3 regions of the Pseudoalteromonas sp. NJ631 genome follow, and region 2 is predicted to be linked to each of the others. Evidence: predicted binding sites of a transcription regulator. Region 2 holds the regulator's gene; each other region holds the start of a gene.
The links. The regulator sigma-54, encoded in region 2, starts transcription at its own class of promoters, with help from an activator protein. The targets are predictions, from matches to a motif close to GTTGGCACGNNNNTNGNNT.

Region 1 (5,934 bases), on a different contig from region 2:
GCACTGGTATAAGTAACTTGGAAATCGGTAGCTGGCAACTCATTGCCGCGCCCAGGCTCAAGTGTTGCCGTAAGCGCTGCGGTACCTGTATTTTCGCTGTAAGCAAAGCCACCCACGGTAGGTATTTTAAATATATCTCCACCTATGTTGCCATCTAAATCCATTCCCAATCTATTTTGCTGATTAAAAGCATCTGCCAATGCAAGGCCAATTTGACCTAGTTGGTTTTGTGCCGGGATCAACACTTCATCTCTAAACGCCAGTAACCCACCGATTTTGCCTTTCAAGCTGCCGCTATCTAACTCGAGCTGCACAACATTTTTATCTTTAATGTCTAAGATTAGTTCTTTATGGTTAGGATCTGGGTTGCCTTTCATCGCGAATAAATTGAAGGCTCCACCTTGCATCACAAGTGCATCCCCAGTGCCTAAAAACACGAGCTTCTCGCCATTTTCACCATCGAGTGTTTCTATATCTACAAGTTCAGCGAGCTCCTTGATAGCTTGATCTCGTTCGTTAAGCACACTGTGATCGACATTGTTCAGGTTGAGTGCTGATTTACTCGCTACTTGCTTATTTAATTCGCTGATTTTTTGAACAAGGTTATTGGCTTCTTCTGAGAAAATATCCAATTGCTCGTTCACAATACTGTTTTGATCAACAACTATCCCTGACAGTCTATCCATTTGATCAACAAGACCTTGAGCGCCTGTCATAAATAAAGAGCGGTTAGTTGTCGATGAAGGCAAGTTAATCGCGCTTTGTAAATTGTTAAACATCGAGTTGATGCTTTTGCTCAGACTGTTTGAGTCTTGTGCAAACAACGTATCAACACGGCTTGCCTCAGTGACAAACTGCTCGTAGTAAGACTGATTAGAAATATCACGATTTAATTGCTGCTGCGCAAATTGGTTGAGCAAACGCACGGTTTCACCGCGGCCAACCATGCCACCTATCATTGTTCCGTGTTCAGTCCGTTCACGGATATACCCTTTGGTATTTAGGTTAGCGATGTTTTTACTGGTGGTTTGTAGTAACTCAGAGTTAGCCCTAACCCCTGCCGCACCAATATTTAATAGATCAAATGACATCTCATCTGACTCCCTTTGTTAGCGCACCGGATAAGAAATCGGATACATCAATACGCTTTAAAACTGACTTAATTTTGTTGGCATAATTCGGATCGGTCGCGTAGCCTGCATTTTGAAGCTCACTTAAATAAGCATGACTATCACCAGCCTTATTTAAGGCTTGCTCGTATCTCGGATTACCTTTTAGGAAACTGACATAATCATCAAAGCTTTGTTCAAGCGACTTATAAGCACGGAAATCGGCTTGCTTTTGCACAGGTAACCCTTGCTCAAATTCAAGTGTCGATTTTCTGGCGCTTTCACCACTCCAGCGGCTATCCGCTTTGATATTGAATAGATTAAAACTGCTACTACCATCTTTTTTGCTGATGATGTGTTTACCCCAACCGGTTTCCAGTGCAGCCTGTGCAACCATTACCGCAGGGTTCAAGCCTAACTTTTTCGCAGCTGTTTGAGCGTATTCCCAAATTCTGTCGACGAATTCCTCCGGAGAACCAAAGCCTGTTTGTTCATCGCTTGAGGTATCTGCCTTCACATTGACAGCCTGCGGTTCAGGCTTATTCATACTTTCACTCGTTGTCGCCTGTCTTTTAAAGGAAATATCGCCGTCAGCTCTCATTACTGAGGCAGGCTTATACTTTTCAGAATTAGGAGACAACTGCTGCACAATCAAATCTGCAAGTCCTAAGCTGCCCTGCTCAGATAAATGCATCGAAAGTTGCTGATCATGCATTTCTTCAAAAAATTTGACACCACTAGAGTTAAATGGACTGTCTTTATCCTCTAGCGCCTCATTCGCTTTACGCATGCTTTGTAACAACATTTGCGTAAAGATAGACTCAAACTGTTGTGCCGCCTTTTTCAATGCCTGATCTGAGGCACCTTGATCGCCAGCACCTTTCAGCGCCTCTTTACGGATCGAATCAAGGTTTCCTAGGTCAAAAAAGCTTTGATTTTTCAATTGGTCGGTGTTCATACACTCAGCACTGTTTGACGTTAATAACTATACAAATAGAAATGCAAAATCCGAGCCAAAAAAAAGCCCCACAATTGTGGGGCTAACTAGTTGATTAATAATAGAACATCAGATGACGACTAATTGACCATTTATTGCGCCCGCTTCTTTTAGCGCTTCAAGGATCGCCATTAAATCACCAGGTGCAGCACCAACTTGGTTAATTGCCCTAACCAAGTCATCAAGGCTCACGCCTGGGTCAAACACAAACGCTCGAGAGTCGTCCTGATTTACGTCGATAATACTTTGCTGCGTCACTGTTGTTTCGCCATTCGCCAGCGCATTAGGTTGAGACACATTTTGTTGCTCAGCAATCGTTACGGTAAGACCGCCATGAGTAATTGCCGCAGGCTGCAACTTGACATTTTTGCCGATAACGATAGTACCAGTGCGCGAGTTAACGATGATCTTCGCAGCGGTGTCCGCTGGTTTGAATTCAAGATTCTCAAGCGTAGATAAATACGCAACGCGCTGAGACGGATCTCTTGGTGCAATTACTCGAACTGAAGCTGCATCCATAGGTTTAGCACTGTTTGGTCCAACAAGACCATTGATAGTGTCGGCCAAGCGCTTTGCGGTAGTAAAATCCGGCCTATTCAAGTTAAAGGTAATGTAATCACCCTGAGTAAACGGACTTGGTACTGCTCGCTCCACTGTCGCGCCGTTTGCCACCCGACCTACTGTCGGGGTGTTGATCACAACTCGACTCCCGTCGGCACCATCAGCGCCCAAACCACCAACAATCAAGCTACCTTGCGCGATTGCATATACGTTACCATCGACCCCTTTTAGAAAGGTCTGAAGTAAAGTACCACCTCGTAAACTACCAGCACTACCAATAGATGAAACAGTAACGTCAATGGTTTGACCGGGTTTAACAAAAGGTGGTAAGTCAGCATGAACCGCAACAGCCGCAACATTTTTAATTTTTGGCTTTAAGCTTGCGGGCATCGTGATCCCAAAGCTATTCAACATCGCTTTAAAGCTTTGCTCGGTAAATCTGGTTTGCTCACCGGTACCAGGCAAGCCTACAACTAGGCCGTAGCCAACCAGTTGGTTTGAACGAACACCTTCAACCATACTGACGTCTTTAACTCGCTCAGCAGAAGCCAAAGAAGAAAAACTAACCAACGTAATGGCCGCACCGATAAGCAAAATATTCTTAAGCATATTGTTCATTTTCAGCACCTTAAAACGGCATCAGCGCGCTCATAAAGAAACTCGTTAACCAACCTGCACTTTGCACTTCTTGTTGGTCGCCTTTACCTGAGTATTGAATTCTAGCGTTTGCCACTCGATTGGACTCAACAGTGTTATCTGCCGTTACATCCTGAGGTCTTACTAATCCTTCTAAGCGAATAAATTCCTCGCCAGTATTGAGAGTTAACCACTTTTCGCCGCGGATCACTAAATTGCCGTTTGGAAGTACTCGGGTGACGTTTACTGAAATATTACCAAATAGGCTGTTTGACTGATTGGCTTGAGAATCACCAGAGAATGAAGAGCTTGAACTTGCTCCAAATTGTATCGCTTCCTTACCAATATTGATGGCATTGCCACCAAGACCAATAATCGGATCGAGACTAGCATCACTAGATTTATCAAGTTGAGAATTCGCAGCTTTGGTAGCCTGAGTCGTTTCTCTGAGTACGATGGTAATAATATCACCGACTCTTAACGCCTTTTTGTCAGCATAAAGATCATTGGAAAACTGCGTATTAAACAATGATCCTGTTGCTACCATTTGGGCTTGATTATCCTCGGGATAGATAGGTGCATAATACGGATCGTCACGCACCACATTTTTATTTTGTGTTGTACTACATCCAGATAATGCAGCGACCGTTACGATGGCTAAATATAATGCACGCATAATACCCCCTACCCAATTACAACTGTTGATTAATGTAGCTCAGCATCTGATCTACCGTTGAAATCACTTTTGAGTTCATCTCATACACGCGCTGTGTTTCGATTAGATTTACAAGCTCTTCGGTCACATTAACGTTTGACGTCTCAAGTGCGCCTTGCACAATCTTACCTAGCCCTTCAACACTTGGATTACCTTGCACTGGTGCACCACTTACCGCAGTTTCCGTGTACAAGTTTTGTCCAATCGGTTCAAGACCTGATGGATTAATAAAATCACTGATCGTCAACTGCCCGATAACAACGTTTTCAGCTTGTCCTGCAACGCGCACCGATACTTCACCATCTTGAGAAATAGTAATTGACTGTGCATCATCGGGGACGTTCATCTCAGGTAACACAGGGAAACCTGCACCAGAGGTAACTATCCGCCCCTCTTCGTCCGTCGTGAACTGACCATTTCTTGAATACGCGGTTGTGCCATCTGGCATCTGAATCTCAAAAAAGCCCGGACCTTGAATCATCCAATCCAAAGAATTTTCGGTACTTAACATATTACCTTGAGAAAAGTTCTTTTGGTTGGCGACTACTTTGGCACCTGCACCAAGCATCAAACCAGACGGTAATTCTGTATCTTGAGAGCTGCGGCCACCTGGTTGATTAATGTTTTGATACAGTAAGTCTTCGAATATCGCCCGACTCTTTTTGTAACCGACGGTACTGGCGTTTGCTAAGTTGTTCGAAATAACTGAAATATCAGTTTGCTGAGCATCTAAACCTGTTTTACTTATCCACAATGCCGGATTCATAATCTCTACCTCACTCTTAAACTATGCGTAGGAGCGAAGTGTGTCGCTCATCTATTTCTTCAGCTGTTTTCATCAGCTTAATTTGCATTTCAAATTGTCTTTGATGGTTGATCATATCCACCATCTCATGAACGGGATTGACGTTGGACATCTCTAAGAAGCCACTCATTACTTTTGCAGTTGGAGATATTTCACAAAAGCCACAGATCCCATCTTCTAGCTTATCTTCTTTTGGTCTATACAGGCCGTCATTGCCTTTTTGTAGCTTACTATTATCTGCTTCAATAATTTTAAGCCTATCAACCACCTCAAGAAAGTTAGCGGGGGCACCTTGTGGACGCACTTGAATAGAACCATCGTCACTAAACACCACTTTATCAACGGGGATAGGTAAGACAATAGGTCCACCTTCGCCAATAAGTTGACGCCCGTGAGCTGTGACTAACGCACCGTCATTACGAATGTTGAGCGTGCCGACTTTGGTGTAAGCTTCTTCGCCAGACGCATCAACGACGCTGATCCATGACTTATCATCTACTGCAATATCAAGCTCACGACCAGTTTCAACGATTGCACCACCAGTCATATTAGTACCTGGACGTTCTTGCATAGCAAAAACCCGAGAGGGTAACCCTTCTCCGAATGCCTGCATTGAACGCGCTTGAGCAAAATCTGCTTTGAAGCCAGTCGTGTTGGCATTAGCAAGGTTATTCGCTTTGAGTGCCACACCGCGTAAGCTCTGCTTAGCGCCTGACATTGCGATATACACCATTTTATCCATGACGATGACCTATAAAATTCAAACTTAATCTAGTTAATGCAAACACAGTGCCAAAGTGATGAGATGTTTTTGACGGGCATAAAAAAGGCTGCCTTTGTAGCAGCCTTTGGAGGGCATAATATATTATCGGATCTGTAATATATTTTGTTGTAATGTTGAGTTAACCTCAAGCGCTCGAGAGTTCGCTTGGAAGTTACGCTGGGCACTGATAAGGTCAACTAACTCGTTTGTGAGGTTGACGTTCGATTGCTCTAATGCCGATGAACTAATACCACCAAGCGTACCTGTGTTTGGCTCGCCTGCTAGTGGCTCACCGGAAGATAGGCTTTTCTTCCACTCAGTATTACCAATCGCTTGGAGGCCTTGAGA
Region 2 (5,934 bases):
AAACGTAATCCGCTTGTTTTGGGATGCCGTGTTTAAAGCCGAAAGATTCAAAGGTAATAATGAGTTGTTTGTCTTTCTTACCTAAGATTTTTTCGCGGATATCTTCCGCAAGTTGATGAACGCTCAGGCCTGTAGTATCAATGAGAAAATCAGCGCGTGTGATCAACACGTCTAACAATTCCCGTTCTTTCTTTATCGCAACATCTAATGGAAGATTATGTAGTGAAAGAGGGTGCAAACGGCGTGTTTCTGAGAAGCGTTTTATCAGGGTTTGATCGTCACTGTCTAAATAAAACAGGGTAGGTTTGGCGAAACCAGGCAAGTATTCAAGAATGTCATTAAACTCGTCCTGTTCTTTAGGCAAGTTTCTAACATCAATACTGACTGCAATTTTATTATAATTGTCGGAAACGCTGCGGACTAAAGACGGCAGTAAATTGACTGGAATGTTATCTACACAATAGTAGCCTAAGTCTTCCAATACTCGAAGCGCTACAGATTTACCAGAGCCTGAGCGGCCACTGATAATGATAAGCTCGAGTCCTTTTTCTTCATCACTCATCAAGTTCACCTTGGATCACTGCATATAACTCGTCATCACTTTTTGCTTGCCTAAGCATTTTGCAAAAAGACTTGTCTTTGAGTGTATCAGCAATCGCCGCTAAGGTCTTCAGGTGCTGTTGATTATCACCTTCGGGTACGATGAACGCGACAAAAATATCGACAGGCTGCTTATCTATGGCTTCAAACTGGATCCCTTGCTCGCTAACAAGCACCATTGCAAGGATTTTATCCAAACCCTCAAGTCGACCATGAGGAATGGCAATACCTTTACCGATCCCTGTGCTGCCTAATTTCTCTCGCGCCATTAAAGCGTCTAAGATAGCATGCTGACTGGTATTTGGAATTTGGCTATGAGCCAGTTCGCTGATGTATTCTAAAATACGTTTTTTGCTATTAAAAAGGACCGCAGCTTTACTGCAGTCCTTGTTCACTAATTCACTTAATTTCATCTTAGTGTCGAGTGAGCTTCTCTTTGTGTTTAATAACTTGACGATCTAGCTTGTCGATGAGGCCATCAATTGCGGCATACATATCTTGATGCTCTGTTGATGCAAATAGCTCGCCGCCGTTTACGTGTAATGTTGCTTCTGCTTTTTGTACTAGCTTCTCGACATCAAGGATCACATGCACGTTATTGATATGATCAAAGTGCCTTTCTAGCTTCGCAAACTTGTTGGTGACATAGTCTCTTAATGAGTCAGTAATTTCTACATGGCGACCAGTTAGATTTAGTTGCATAAGCATTTTTCCTTCTTGGGTTTTACGTCTTATATCAAGCTTTTACGCTGATTTGACGGTGGAATGGCTAGGGATTCACGATATTTTGCAATCGTACGTCTCGCTACCTTAATTCCTTGCTCAGCTAAGATATCTGCAATTTTGCTGTCACTCAATGGCTTCGCGGTATTTTCTGCAGCTATCAGCTTTTTGATAAGTGCTCTAATTGCTGTAGAAGAGCACTCACCTCCATTTTCTGTACTTACATGGCTAGAGAAGAAGTACTTCAGCTCAAATATTCCCCGAGGTGTATGCATGTATTTTTGTGTTGTCACACGGGAAATTGTGGACTCATGCATCTCAACCATTTCAGCAACATCATTTAGCACCATAGGGCGCATTGCTTCGGGGCCATGTTCAAAGAATGCCTGTTGTTGTTGCACAATGCAATTGGTAACTTTTAATAATGTATCATTTCGGCTTTCTAAGCTTTTAATAAACCACTTTGCTTCTTGTAAATGTGAGCGAATAAACTGACTATCTGTGCTGGATTTCGCTGTTCTAGACATCGCAGCATAATGGTCGTTTACTCTTATTTTAGGCATAGCATCAGGATTTAGCTCTACGATCCAACGACCTTTTACTTTTTTTACCGATACGTCAGGGATCACATATTCAGGCTCTTCATGAATAATGCTTGCCGCTGGTTTTGGGTTAAGACTATGAATTAACGTCATGACCTCTTTGAGATCGGCTTCTTTAAGGCGCGTTTTCTTAGCCAAAGTTCGATAGTCACGGCTGGCAAGCAAGTCGATATGCTCTGTCAGGATCATTTTCGTTTCGGCAATCCATGGCGTATCTGGGGCGAATTGATTTAGCTGAATACACAAGCATTCTTGTAAACTACGCGCTGCGATACCGACAGGATCGAAAAGCTGAATACGTTTGAGCACGGCTTCGACTTCATCCAGCTCAATAGGCTCTTCGCTACTCTCATCATTAATGCTTTCTAAAATGTCTTCGCAAGACAGTGTTAAAATGCCTGACAGGTCGACCGCTTCAATAATCGCAATCGCAATCGCTCTATCTGTTGGACTAAACGGTGTCAGCTCAAGTTGCCACATGAGATAATCATGAAGAGATTCAGAGGTTTCCCCTTGATAAACATTATCGTCATCGGGAAGTGGGCCTGAGCTTGCAGCGGGCGCTGCACTCATATACTCGTCCCAAGTGACATCCATAGCAAGGTCATCGCTCACAGTGTCTTTGCTCATGGCAGTATCTGAGTCTATCTCATAGTCACTAACCTGCACTTCATCGCTTGAATCTTGATTGTCGTCAGCACTGCTCTTTTCTTGACTGTGTTGGTCAGCGTTTTCGCCGTCAGTATTATCACCTTCTTCCACTTCCAACAATGGATTGCTGTCTAACGCTTCTTGTATTTCTTGTTGCAGGTCCAATGTACTGAGCTGCAGCAAGCGAATGGCTTGTTGCAGTTGTGGAGTCATTGTAAGTTGCTGCCCCATGCGCAGCTGTAATGATTGCCTCATGTATCTCTAACAATCCTTTTTAACAGTTATTAATACTACGTCTTAACTATAGCTTGAATTGTTCGCCTAGGTAGACATCTCTTACGGTTTGATCTGCCAAAACATGTTCTGGCGTGCCTGCAGCGATTAACTCACCATGTGAAACGATGTAGGCTTTTTCACATACGTCCAGTGTTTCTCTAACGTTATGATCGGTGATTAGCACACCGATACCGCGGTTTTTTAGGTGCTCTATGATTGTCTTTATATCTAACACCGAAATAGGATCAACACCAGCAAAAGGTTCATCTAACAGGATAAACTTAGGGTTAGCGGCTAAAGCGCGAGCAATTTCTACGCGTCTTCTTTCGCCTCCCGACAATGCCATGCCCTGTGAGTCGCGAATGTGTTGAATATTAAATTCGTCCAGTAACTCATTGAGTTCAGCTTCTCTTTCAACTTTAGATAAGTCTTTTCGAGTTTCTAGAATCGCCATCAAATTTTGATAGACCGTGAGTTTTCTAAAGATCGAAGACTCTTGCGGTAGATAACCAATACCAAGTCGCGCGCGGCTGTGCATCGGTAGCAAAGTGATATCTTCGTCATCAATCTGAATAAAACCTTTGTCGCTTGGTACTAACCCTACAATCATATAAAAGGTCGTGGTTTTACCTGCGCCATTCGGGCCCAATAAGCCTACAATGCTGCCAGCTTGAACACTTAAGCCAACATTTTTGACGACCTGGCGGCCTTTATAACTCTTTGCTAAACCAGTTGCTTTGAGCTCGCTCATTAATTGTTACCTTCTTCCTGCGCTTTTTTATCTTTTGCGTCTTTTTTGTCATCAACAGGAACAAGGATGGTTCTTACACGGGAATCTTCTTGGTCTGAGCGCTCAGCACTGATCAGTTGCTTTTCAATGTCATAGGTGATGACCTGAGCATTGATTTTTTGCCCAGTTTGATTGATTTCCGCATCGCCAGAAATGACTAAGGTGCCTTCCGCAACGTCGTAGCGAATTTCGTTTGCTTTGGCTTCTAGCAAATTACCATCAGGTTGACGTTCGCTGAAAATAGCTGGGCTGCCAGTTGCAACAAGCAGTTGCTTGTTAGTACCAAGCTCCGCGCGGCGATGGACTTCTAGGCGATCGGCATTTATTTTTCTGTTGCCATGAATAATAACAACATTCTGTTCAAAAATACCGATGTTGCTTTGCAGTTGAGCTTGCTGACGGCCAGCATCAATAATGACTTCATTTTGTTCTGCAGCAATTACTAGAGTAGAACTTGCAAGCAAGCCGATGAAAACTAGTTTGTTAATGATTTTACTGGTCATAATAAATTGTCTTTGTGTGGTTGATGAGTTCGATCACTTGCTTTTGTAGATCCGCATGCAGTCCTTTACCCGTGATCCTAAGACTAGGACCCGTGATAACGACAGGGTGTTCCGACTTCATCAATTTTTGCTTAATTTCAACTCTTACATTATCGGCATTGATATCGGTGATCATGGCGTTAGGCGTTAAATTCTTTGCCAGCACATTGCCTTCTAATATCAAGGTATTGTTTTCGTACAGTGTTGCTTCTAATGCACTTATTTGCCAATTTTGCTCACCGTTATATAAGGTGAAAATAGGCTTTTCAAAGTGACTAAAGCCAAGATCTTGATACAACTCCATCTTATCAGCAGTTACCTGATAGTTTAATAAGCCATTTTCACTATAGGTCGTTTGCTGAAGCGTGGTTGCAACATAATCGGGCTTAGCTAACGGTTCATCTTCTTTTGCTGAGTCCGCCTCTGATGGATTAAACATGGGCGACCACATCCAAACCATTAAAGAAGCGAAAACAATGAGTAAGATGACACGCAATACGGTCATGTACTTGATCCTTTGGAAGTCAATAAGTGATTTTGGCTGAGCATTAGAAGATCAGTCAGTTCTCTCACAGCACCAAAACCACCAGGCATCAAGGTTGTGTAATGAGCGATATGTTTAACAAGAGGATGTGCATCATTGACGGCAACGGCAAAACCGACTCGTTCCATTACGGGTAGGTCTGGACCATCATCACCAATATACGCAATTTCGTCATCACTAAGGTTGAGCTTAGTCTTCAGTTCATCATATGCCACTAACTTGTTTTCTTGGCCTTGGTAAATATAAGTTACATTTAAACTAGTCATGCGTTGCTGAACTATTTGTGAATGCCTACCTGTGATAACGGCGACTTCGATACCACAATCAATCAAGGCCTTAACACCAAACCCATCTTTGGTATTAAATGCTTTCAGTTCTTCACCATTATTACCAAGGTATATACGGCCATCTGAGAATACGCCATCAATATCGCAAATCAATAATTTGATTTGTTTTGCTTTTTCCCAAGCTTTAGGTGAAATCGTCTGATATAAATCTTCAAATTGCATTACAGCACCCCCGCTCTAAGTAAATCTTGCGTATTCAAGGCGCCAACCGGGATGTTGTTTTCGTTTACCACAATCAAGCCGTTAATCCGTTTGGTTTCCATGATATTGAGTACCTCTGCTGCGAGCATATCGGCGCGTGCCGTCGTACTTTTAGCCGTCATAACTTGCGTGATTGGGGTGGTGTGAATATCGATCTTTTGTTCGATAATACGGCGCAAGTCGCCATCGGTAAAAATACCTTGCAATTGCGAGCTTTCATCTACGATTGCCGTCATACCTAAACTTTTAGCTGACATTTCAAATAAAGCTTCTTTAACTGTGCAATGACTTTTAACCATAGGGATTGCATCCCCTTGATGCATGACATCAGCAACGGTTAGTAGTAGACGTCTTCCTAAACTACCACCTGGATGGGAAAGTGCAAAATCATCAGCCGTAAAGCCTCTGGCTTCAAGTAGCGCAACCGCGAGTGCATCGCCCATCACTAGCGTAGCTGTGGTGCTCGCCGTGGGTGCAAGTCCTAATGGGCAGGCTTCTTTTGATACCTTAACACAAAGGTGAACCGTCGCATTACGAGCCATTGTAGAGCTCGGGTTGCCTGTCATAGAAATAACGGGGGCCCCTAAGCGCTTTATCACAGGCAGGATTGAGATCACCTCTTGGGTTTCCCCTGAGTTGGAGATCATCAAAACCACAT
Region 3 (5,934 bases), on a different contig from region 2:
ATCCACAAAATAAAGGTGCCTAGTGTAGCTAGTGGCATGTTGGAACCAGGAATTGGGTAAATCTCACCATTTTTGCCATATTTTCCTTTGCGCGCACCTAGTAACAGAACACCCGCTAGTGCCGCAGCAGCACCGGCACCATGCACAATGGCAGAACCGGCAAAGTCAACAAAGCCAAGCTCAGATAAGAAACCACCGCCCCACGTCCAATAGCCTTCTAACGGGTAGATAAAACCAGTTAACACCACACAAAATGCTAAAAACGCCCACAATTTCATACGCTCAGCAACAGCGCCCGAGACAATTGACATGGCCGTTGCAACAAATACCACTTGGAAGAAAAAGTCGGATTGCAGTGCATGGTCGGCATCCTTAGCAGCACTGCCAATGAGCGCGCCAAGACTTGGTAAAACCCCGCCTTCGGCATTATTCACATACATGATGTTGTAACCAATAAGAAGATACATAGTACAAGCAATGGCGTACAGTGCGACGTTCTTGGTAAGGATTTCAGTGGTATTTTTTGAGCGTACTAATCCCGCTTCAAGCATAGCGAAACCGGCAGCCATCCACATAACTAAGACGCCAGAGATCAAAAAGTAAAAGGTATTTAATGAAAATTTTAGTTCTATTATTGTATTTTCCATTGCTCGGCTCCCCTTAAATGGCTTCTTCATCAAGTTCGCCGGTACGGATCCGAACAACTTGGTCTAAGTCGTAAACAAAGATTTTTCCATCACCAATTTTTCCAGTGAACGCAGCCTTTGTAACCGTTTCCACAACGCGCTCGGCGCTTTCGCTTAACGTTGCAATTTCTATTTTTATTTTTGGAATGAAATCGACTTGATATTCTGCACCGCGATATAGTTCGGTATGACCGCGCTGACGTCCAAACCCTTTAACGTCAACAACCGTCATGCCTTCAATCCCCAGATCGGCTAACGCTTCACGTACCTCATCAAGCTTAAATGGTTTTATTATTGCACTTATCATTTTCATGCTGAGTCCCCTTAGGACAGTTGATCCTGTTGTATGCAGTAATCCAACCTTTGTGCCAAATTTTTTATTCCTTAATTAACAATGAATTAAAGTGGGAGGTGGAATTTAACGCATAAAAAATGCACCATCTAGGTGCATTGATATTAAGTCTGAACTGAGTTGGTGCATAAACACCCAAATAACGAAAAGCTAATGCGCGATAACGCAATTTCGTTGTTTGTCCTTCGCTTTGTAGAGCGCTTTATCAGCTTTGCGCATTACTTCGCTTAAACTCTTTGATTGGCAAGCCGCGAGGCCAATACTGATGGTGCAATAATGCTTACCCTCAGGAATTTTGAATGCTTGCTGTGCAAGGCGCTCTCTAAAGTCTTCTAGCATGTGCTTTGCCATCTTCATATCTGAGCTTGGAATAAGCAAAGCAAACTCTTCCCCACCAATACGTGCGACAATGTAGTGACCAAATGCACTACGCAGTAAATCAGCAACTTGTTTAAGTACATCATCACCGCTTTCATGACCATATTGGTCGTTAATAGACTTAAAGTGATCGAGGTCTAACAATGCCAATATATGCTGGCTCGGTTTGTTCTTGATTAAACGCTCTGCTTGCTGACAGAAATAACGGCGATTATAAAGTCCTGTTAAATAGTCTCGATGCGCATATTCTTTGATTTCTGCAATCAAATTGAGCTGCTCCATCGTCTGCATGATGCGGCAGTGAAACTCTTCACTCATAAAAGGTTTTGCCAAAAAGTCATTGGCGCCGTATTTGATAAACTTTGCTGACAAACCATGACTTCCCGCGCCAGATAGACCTATAATCGCCAACTCATCTCGTCCGCGACTATTACGAACGGATTTCACCAACTCAAAGCCATCCATCGTCGGCATCGCAAAGTCTGTCAGCAGCAGTTTAATTTCATGGTCAGATAGCAACATCTCCAATGCCTGTTCGCCATCTTGCGCCTCAAGCACTGTAAATAATTGCTTTTCAAGCATTTGCTTCATTACCGCGCGACTGATCACAGAATCATCGGCGATCAGCGCCTTGCAACCTTGGTTTCTCAACAGTCTAGATGCTAACTTGACCGCGTATAGGTATGAATCACGGTTGTCTTTAATTACATAATCCACCACGCCCATTTCAAGCATTTGCTGGCGACTATATTCATCTATTTTTGAGGTCAGCACCACAGTGGGAATTTTGTGGCTGAGCGTGAGCTGCACGACCTCTGCGTCCATCGCATCGGGCAGCGTTAAATCTACCAGCGCCAATGTATATTGGTGCTGTGCTAAGAAGTCCTTACTTTCCTTGAGGGACCAAGCAAAATCGATTTCGACATCTAGATGCTGAGCAGCAAGGTGTCGCAATACCTGTTGTACGACTTTACTGTCTTCAACAATTAAAATTCTTTGCATGGATTGAGATCTCTTAAGTACAACGAGAAGCGCAGTGAAACAAGAATTTAACGGGGCTAAATACTTTATTACTACATAATAAAGTACTAAATATACGCGAATCTTGCACTAAAAAAAACCAAATCGGCTCAAATTCGTTACTTTTCGATAAACGAGGTTACAACAGCCTATTTTTCAAACCTGCCGTTTTTTTTGTTGAGTTTGTCTCAATGGCTTTGAATTTCAGATGAAATACTTCTTTAATGCAGACATACCGACTGCAATACCGAGGAAGCAATGAAAAAACTACTACCACTATTGCTCGTGAGTTGTGCCCTACTCTCAGCGCCAAGCATAGCTGAAGAGCACAACCGCGCAATTGAGATAGATCATAAAATAACAACTGAGCATAGAGCCGAAATAAAAGGTGAACGTATTAACTACACCGCAACAACAGGCACACAGCCGGTGTGGAATGAAAACGGCGATGCAGTTGCAACGTTGCATTACACCTACTACAAACGCACAAAAATTAAAGATATGAGCAAACGTCCGCTGCTGATCTCATTTAACGGTGGTCCGGGCTCTGCTTCCGTGTGGATGCACATTGCCTATACTGGCCCAAGAGTATTAAAAATTGATGACGAAGGATATCCACTGCAACCTTACGGTTTGAAAGATAACCCATATTCAGTGCTAGATGTTGCCGATATTGTTTATGTAAACCCAGTCAACACAGGTTATTCTCGCGTACTCAAAAATGCTGAAGGTAAATATCCGAGTAAAGCCGAACAAACAAAGATGTTTTTTGGCGTCAACGCGGACGTGAAGTACTTAGCCGAATGGCTCAATACATTTATTCATCGCAATGAGCGTATGCTTTCCCCTAAGTACCTGATTGGCGAGAGCTACGGCACGACTCGAGTGTCAGGTCTTGCGCACGCGATGCAAAACAATCAGTGGCTTTATCTCAATGGCGTGGTGTTGGTATCTCCTACAGAAATCGGCATTAAACGAGAAGGTCCGGTTGAAGTGGCAAACCGTTTACCGTATTACGCTGCTGCCGCTTGGTATCACAAGGCGTTATCTTCTGAATTACAGAATAAAGATTTGCTCGAAGTGCTTGCAGAGGTTGAACAATATACGGTTGATCAGTATCTTCCCGCACTCGCCAAAGGCGCATTTATCAGCGCCCAAGAAAAACAAAGTGTGACACAGGCCGTTGCTAAATATAGTGGCTTAAGCGAACGCTTTGTAGCTCAAAACAACCTAGATATTCCTACTGCGGCATTTTGGAAAGAACTGTTGCGTGACCGTGGCTATACACTTGGTCGGTTGGACTCACGCTATCTTGGTATTGATAAAAGAGACGCCGGTTCTCGCCCTGATTATTGGCCTGAGCTGACCTCTTGGTTGCACTCATTTACGCCAGCAATCAATCATTACTTCGCAACGGAGCTCAACTATAAAACCGATGTAAAATATAATATGTTTGGTTCAGTTTACCCTTGGGATAACAGCGATAATAATGTCGGTGAGCAATTACGATTAGCAATGGCACAAAACCCTTACCTAAACGTGATGATCCAATCTGGCTATTACGATGGCGCAACGAATTACTTTGATGCCAAATACAATATGTGGCAACTCGATCCGAGCGGAAAAATGCGTGATCGCTTAAGCTTTAAAGGTTACCGCTCCGGGCACATGATGTACCTGCGTCATGAAGATTTACAAAAGTCGAACGAAGATCTCCGCGAGTTTATCTTAAAAACAACACCCAAAGCGGATCAGTCAGCGCTTTACTAAATTCCCAACCCATTGTGGCCGCGCAAGCGGTCACTTATCTTAATGCTCACCAGATTGTAAAAATTTCCTTTTATCCTTCTACAGTTACCTATAATCTAGATATACTCAATACTATCTCTCTACAACTTAGGCACGCACCATGAACGAGCAGTTTAAAGTCGTCTTCGTTGGCATGGCCGACGGTAAGGATCAACAAAGCGCCGCTATCGCAATTGCAGACAGGTTGAAAACTTCCCCCTCAAAGATTCAGCAATTTTACGCTGGCAAAAACTTGTTTGCTCCTGCAGATAAAGCCAAAGCGCTAAAACAGGTAAAATTACTTGCAAGCGCGGGGATCAATGCCAAGCTACAAAGCCAAGCAGCCGCTACCTCAAGTAACGCAGATCAAGAGCGCGTATTTGAAGCACTGGATTACATCACCAGCAGTCTAATACGCATCGAAGAGCGATTAGAGGAACTTGAGCAACGCGTGGCACCAACTCCCCATACTAAAATAGAAGATACAACAGACGAAGAGTGGGAGACGAAGGAGCTATTTGATGAGCTGGACTTTGAGCCTAGCCCTCCGGCTAAATCTAAGACTTGGCTATATTATCTGCTCGCTGTATTAATTATTTTATTTATTCTGCTTGGTGTAAGTTTGTTTTTCCCTGAGTGGCTCGCGTTAGAATGAGTAAAACTAATAACAACATAAATAAATCTCAAGTTACTCGTGCTGATTTGAGAAAAATGATTAGAAACGCAAGAAACTCGCTATCAGCAGAGCAACAGAAGGCAGCCGCGGCACACCTTAACATTAATTTTTTTCAACAAATAAAACTTCCTAAAAATGCCAATGTTGGGGTCTATATTCAAAACGATGGAGAACTAGATACATCCCTTTTAATTCAATCGCTTTGGGATAAAAAACACCAAGTTTTTCTACCCATAATCCACCCCTTTAACCCTGCTAATTTGCTCTTCCAGAAGTATGAAAAAAACTCACCCATGAAGGCAAATCGCTATGCTATCTTGGAACCTAAGTTAGATTGTTCAGCAGTGGCACCGCTTGCATCATTGGATTTCCTTTTGATGCCTCTGGTTGCTTTTGATGAACAAGGTAATCGCCTCGGTATGGGCGGTGGGTACTACGATAGAACATTAGCGTTACACTACGCTGAGCAGCGAGCTAAACCAGCACTTGTTGGTCTTGCTCATGATTGCCAGCAAGTTCCAAGCTTACCAACAGCAGCTTGGGATGTACCGCTCCCAACTATCCTCACTCCAACCCAACTATACACTTGGCCAAAAAATAATTTAGCAGGCAAATAGTTAAGCGCATTTTGAGGCACTTTTGACCATGACGCTGACACTTTGATTGAGTTATACTCCATACAACTTCAATGACAACTAAGTGTAGCGTTATGACTCAAGATGAAATGAAAAAAGCCGCAGCATGGGCAGCTTTGAACTATGTAGAAGAAAACAGCATTGTTGGGGTTGGTACAGGCTCAACGGTAAACCACTTTATTGATGCGCTTGGCAGTATCAAGGATCAAATCAAAGGGGCAGTATCAAGCTCTGAAGCTTCAACAGAGAAGTTAAAAGCACTTGGTATTGAAGTTTTCGAGCTAAACGATGTGTCAGAGCTTGCGGTATATGTTGATGGCGCAGATGAAATCAACAGCACCAACGAAATGATAAAAGGTGGTGGCGCAGCACTGACGCGCGAGAAAATCGTTGCAGCTG

Region 1: a site for sigma-54 is predicted at 2,109-2,127, ahead of flgJ (flagellar assembly peptidoglycan hydrolase FlgJ). Genes of this name have one in related genera too.
Region 3: a site for sigma-54 is predicted at 1,041-1,059, ahead of A587_RS0103285 (P-II family nitrogen regulator). Genes of this name have one in related genera too.

The regions. Positions count from the first base shown of each region.
Region 1 covers NZ_AKXJ01000007.1:160,713-166,646, forward strand. The annotation lists gene flgK (flagellar hook-associated protein FlgK) at 1-1,091, opposite strand, end outside; gene flgJ (flagellar assembly peptidoglycan hydrolase FlgJ) at 1,093-2,067, opposite strand; gene A587_RS0113945 (flagellar basal body P-ring protein FlgI) at 2,176-3,276, opposite strand; gene flgH (flagellar basal body L-ring protein FlgH) at 3,296-3,979, opposite strand; gene flgG (flagellar basal-body rod protein FlgG) at 3,996-4,784, opposite strand; gene A587_RS0113960 (flagellar basal body rod protein FlgF) at 4,801-5,565, opposite strand; gene flgE (flagellar hook protein FlgE) at 5,689-5,934, opposite strand, start outside.
Region 2 covers NZ_AKXJ01000016.1:49,893-55,826, forward strand. The annotation lists gene rapZ (RNase adapter RapZ) at 1-562, opposite strand, end outside; gene ptsN (PTS IIA-like nitrogen regulatory protein PtsN) at 555-1,013, opposite strand; gene hpf (ribosome hibernation promoting factor) at 1,015-1,302, opposite strand; gene A587_RS0120055 (RNA polymerase factor sigma-54) at 1,332-2,831, opposite strand; gene lptB (LPS export ABC transporter ATP-binding protein) at 2,878-3,603, opposite strand; gene lptA (lipopolysaccharide transport periplasmic protein LptA) at 3,603-4,145, opposite strand; gene lptC (LPS export ABC transporter periplasmic protein LptC) at 4,135-4,689, opposite strand; gene kdsC (3-deoxy-manno-octulosonate-8-phosphatase KdsC) at 4,686-5,237, opposite strand; gene A587_RS0120080 (KpsF/GutQ family sugar-phosphate isomerase) at 5,237-5,934, opposite strand, start outside.
Region 3 covers NZ_AKXJ01000001.1:687,267-693,200, forward strand. The annotation lists gene A587_RS0103280 (ammonium transporter) at 1-647, opposite strand, end outside; gene A587_RS0103285 (P-II family nitrogen regulator) at 661-999, opposite strand; gene A587_RS0103290 (GGDEF domain-containing response regulator) at 1,189-2,418, opposite strand; gene A587_RS0103295 (S10 family peptidase) at 2,695-4,206, shown strand; gene A587_RS0103300 (hypothetical protein) at 4,346-4,879, shown strand; gene A587_RS0103305 (5-formyltetrahydrofolate cyclo-ligase) at 4,876-5,517, shown strand; gene rpiA (ribose-5-phosphate isomerase RpiA) at 5,610-5,934, shown strand, end outside.